Regions from separate parts of the Kytococcus sedentarius DSM 20547 genome, predicted to be linked through region 1. Evidence: riboswitches for the same ligand, from Rfam matches in the RefSeq annotation. Region 1 holds a riboswitch; the other holds the start of a gene.

Region 1 (2,199 bases):
TTGGCCAGGTGCAGGCCCACGTCGTCCATCTTCACGATGAGGGCGACCGCGCCGTAGACCACGACGGTCATGAGCAGCGCCACCACGACCAGGATCAGTCCGCGGCTCAGCAGGGACTGGTCGGTCACCTCGTTGAGGGAGATGACCAGGATCTCGCAGGAGAGCACGAAGTCGGTGGTGATGGCGCTCTTGACCACCTGCTCCTCGTCCTGCTCCGAGCGCTCGTCGGCGGCCTTGCCGTCGTCACCGTGGCCGGAGATCTTCTCCCAGACCTTCTCCGCGCCCTCGAAGCACAGGTAGGTGCCGCCGAGCATCAGCAGGGGCGTCAGGATCCAGGGGGCGAACTGGCTGAGGAGCAGCAGCACCGGCACGATGATCGCCTTGTTCCGCAGCGACCCCTTGGCGATGCGCCAGATCATCGGCAGCTCACGGTTGGGCTCCGCGCCCTCCAGGTACTGCGGGGTCACCGCGGCGTCGTCCACCACCACGCCGGCCGCCTTGGTGCTGGCCTTGGCCGCGCCGGCAGCCACGTCGTCCACGCTGGCCGCGGCCAGGCGCGCCATGGCGGCGATGTCGTCGAGCAGGGCAGCGAGTCCGCCGGCCATGGGGAACCTCCGGGCTGGGGTGGGGTGAGGTGAGGGGGCCGGGACAGCCTAGCGGCAGCAGGCTGGTCGGCATCGTTGGCCGAGGGGCGAGGAGGAGGCGACGCACCCGGGTGGGCTCACCGCATCGGCGTGGTTAGGGTGTGTGGCGTACCCCACGGGAGCTCGGGCACGAGCTGAGAGCGGACTGTTGCCGTCCGGACCGTTCGAACCTGTCCGGTTAGCACCGGCGGAGGAAGCGAGGACGACGATGTCGTGCACCCATGAGACCGACCAGCAGTGCGAGGCCCGCCTCGAGCAGCACCCCGAGAATCACCCCCAGCACCGCCTGGTGACCGTGACCGACGGGGAGGTGACCGTGCCGATGACGGCGATCAGCCAGCACGACTCCCCGGACGGCAGCCCCAACGAGGACTTCGTCGTGTACCGCACGATGGGGCCGGGGTCCGACCCGCAGGTGGGCCTGGAACCGGTGCGGCAGGCGTGGATCGAGGCGCGCGGCGACACCGCGACCCATGCCGGGCGGGAGCGTGACCTCGCCGACGACGGGCGCTCGGCCCTGCGGCGCGGGGAGCCCTCGCAGGCGTGGCGGGGTCGGGTGCAGGAGCCGCGGCGCGCGCAGCCGGGCCGGACGGTGACGCAGCTGCACTACGCCCGCCGGGGCGAGATCACCCCCGAGATGCGGTACGTGGCCCTGCGCGAGGGCTGCGAGGTGGAGCTGGTGCGCTCGGAGGTGGCGGCGGGGCGCGCCATCATTCCGGCGAACGTGAACCACCCCGAGTCCGAGCCGATGGTCATCGGCCGGGCCTTCCTCACCAAGGTGAACGCCAACATCGGCAACTCGGCCGTCACCTCCTCGATCGCCGAGGAGGTGGAGAAGATGTCCTGGGCCACCCGCTGGGGCGCCGACACGGTGATGGATCTCTCCACCGGGGAGGACATCCACACCACGCGGGAGTGGATCCTGCGCAACTCCCCGGTGCCGATCGGCACGGTCCCCATCTACCAGGCCCTGGAGAAGGTCGACGGCGTGGCCGAGGAGCTCACATGGGAGGTCTTCCGCGACACGGTTGTCGAGCAGGCAGAGCAGGGCGTGGACTACATGACCGTGCACGCCGGGGTGCGGCGGCGGCACGTGCCTCTGACGGCCGGGCGTGTGACCGGCATCGTCTCCCGCGGCGGGTCGATCATGGCCGGGTGGTGCATGGCCCACCGCCGCGAGTCGTTCCTGTACGAGCACTTCGACGAGCTGTGTGAGATCTTCGCCGCGCACGACGTCGCCTTCTCGCTGGGCGACGGGCTGCGGCCGGGGTCGCTGGCCGACGCGAACGACGCCGCCCAGCTGGCCGAGCTGCGCACCCTGGGCGAGCTGACGCAGCGGGCCTGGGAGCACGACGTGCAGGTGATGGTGGAGGGCCCCGGCCACGTGCCGCTGCACCTGGTCAAGGAGAACGTGGACCTGGAGCAGGAGTGGTGCCACGGGGCGCCCTTCTACACGCTGGGCCCGCTGGCCACCGACATCGCGCCGGGCTACGACCACATCACCAGTGCCATCGGGGCGGCCCCCATCGCCCAACACGGCACGGCGATGCTCTGC
Region 2 (2,199 bases), 1.0 Mb from region 1:
GTGGCGCGATCGATCGTGCGCCACGTGGTCGTGGACCTGGCCATCGGCCTGGGGGTGACCGTCGGCCTCGCCGCCGTGGCACTGCTGTTGCTGTGGTTCTTCGTCGTCCGCCAGGAGACCTCTGACCAGGCCGGCGGCATGTGGTCCGATGCGGGGTCGTTCACCCTGGGCCTGGGCGCCATGATCCTGGCGCTCGTCCTGGTCATCGCTGGCATCGTGGTGGTCGTCACCACGGTCACCGGGTACACCCGGGTGTGGCTGGCCGCCGGTGCCACGCGGCGGTCGGTGTGGGCCGGCCACTGGGCCGCGGTGGTGACCGTGCTCGCCACGTGGGCGGCCGGTCTGGCAGCGGTGCTGCTCGCCGCGCGCTTCGCCCGGACGGGCAGTGGGTCGGGCGGCCCCTCGTGGTCCTCCATCGGCTCGCTGGACTGGGGCTACCTGGCCAACGGCGTGACCCTGCTCCTCACGGCCCTGGTGGTCACGCTGCTGTTCGTCCGTTTCGGGGCGTTCCTCGCCCTGGTGGTGCTGGCGCTGTGGTGGATCGTGCTGCCCGTGGGGCTGTCGTTGGTGGACGTGCCCCAGGTGGTGGCGGCGGTGCTGTGGCCGCCCGTGGCCGTCGGGGGGACCGAGGCCCGGGCGGTCGGGGATGCCGCGAACCTGTGGACCGAACTGACGCAGGCCGCCCTGCTGGCCGTGGCGCACTGGCTGATCGTGCGGCGGATGCCCGCGGTCTGAACCAGCGGTTGGATGGGCCTCGGGTCGGCCGCCGTTCCTTGGCGAAGGGTGCGGCGGCCGCTACGGTGGCTGATGACGCGGGGTGCCCCACCGGGGGCTGAGAGCAGACCCGTCGAACCTGATCTCGTTCACGCGAGCGGAGGGACGTCGCACCATGACCCACGCCCATGCCCTGCGGGGCCACGACCTCACCCGCGCCCAGCTGGCCACCACCTGGGACGCCCTGCGCACGCGCTCGCCCCTGGTGCAGTGCCTGACCAACCGGGTGGCCACCACTCTCAGCGCCAACGTCCTGCTGGCAGCCGGCGCCTCCCCCGCGATGGTGGACACGCCCCGGGAGGCACGAGCTTTCGCCGGGGTCGCCTCAGCGGTGCTGGTGAACCTGGGGACGCCCACCGAGGAGTCGATGCAGGGGATCGCTGAGGCGGTGACCGGCGCGCGGGAGTCCGGGACGCCGTGGGTGCTCGACCCCATCGGGGCCGGGGGACTGCCGTGGCGCAGCGGGATCGCGACCGGGCTGCTGGCCAAGCGCCCCACCATCGTGCGGGGCAACGCCTCGGAGGTGATCGGTCTGGCCGGGGGTCGCGGCGGGCGGGGCGCGGACAGCATCGACCACCCGGAGTCCGCGGTGCGTGCCGCCTGCCGTCTCGTCGAGCGCAGCGGGGGAGCGGTCGCCATCAGCGGGGCGGTCGACCACCTCGTGGACGGGCGACGACTGGCCCTCCTGGGGCACGGCCACCCGTGGCTCACCCAGGTGACCGGCGCCGGATGTGCCCTGGGGGCGCTGATGGCAGCGTGCGTCGCGTGCACCGAGGACCCCTTGCTGGCCGCGGCGACCGCCACCGCCGCCTACACGGTGGCGGCCGAGCGGGCTGCGGAGCTCTCCCGGGGGCCGGGGAGCCTGATGCCCGCGCTGCTCGACGAGCTCGCGCAACTCACGCCCGAGTCCCTGGCCGCGGCCGTCCAGCTCTGACGCCCGGGGGGATCGGTCCGCGGGAACTGACACAGCAAAGGGGTACCTGACCTACCGAACACGGTGTGTCAGGTGCCCTTGGGCGTGTCAGCTCCATGTGGCCCACCGGTGGGCCGCTCAGCTCGCGTCGAGGCGCTCCAGCTCGCGGTCCGTGAGGTCGATCTCGGCTGCGGCGGCGGAGTTGGTGATCGACTGCGGACGCTTGGCGCCCGGGATGGGGATGACCACCTCGGACTGCGCCAGCTCCCAGGCCAGGGCGACCTGCTGGGGGCTCACACCCCGCTCGTCGGCGACCTCGGCGAACGCCGGGTGCTTCTCGGCCAGCTCCTTGGCCTCGTTCAGGCCGCCCAGTGGGGACCACGGCAGGAAGGCCAGGCCGAGCTCGGTACAGACCTCGATCTCCCGCGCACTGCTGCGGAACTTCGGGCTGAACTGGTTCTGCACGCTTACGAGCCGGTCGCCCAGCACGTCGTGGGCGGTGCGGATCTGCT

The links. Region 1 has a riboswitch for thiamine pyrophosphate ahead of thiC (phosphomethylpyrimidine synthase ThiC). Riboswitches for the same ligand answer to the same signal wherever they lie in the genome.
Region 2: another riboswitch for thiamine pyrophosphate. It lies ahead of thiM (hydroxyethylthiazole kinase); the one in region 1 lies ahead of thiC (phosphomethylpyrimidine synthase ThiC).

The regions. Positions count from the first base shown of each region.
Region 1 is NC_013169.1:2,056,294-2,058,492, reverse strand. It holds gene KSED_RS09660 (DUF808 domain-containing protein) at 1-605, opposite strand, end outside; TPP riboswitch at 750-859, shown strand; gene thiC (phosphomethylpyrimidine synthase ThiC) at 853-2,199, shown strand, end outside.
Region 2 is NC_013169.1:286,338-288,536, forward strand. It holds gene KSED_RS01415 (hypothetical protein) at 1-735, shown strand, start outside; TPP riboswitch at 804-897, shown strand; gene thiM (hydroxyethylthiazole kinase) at 890-1,708, shown strand; gene KSED_RS01425 (aldo/keto reductase) at 1,826-2,199, opposite strand, start outside.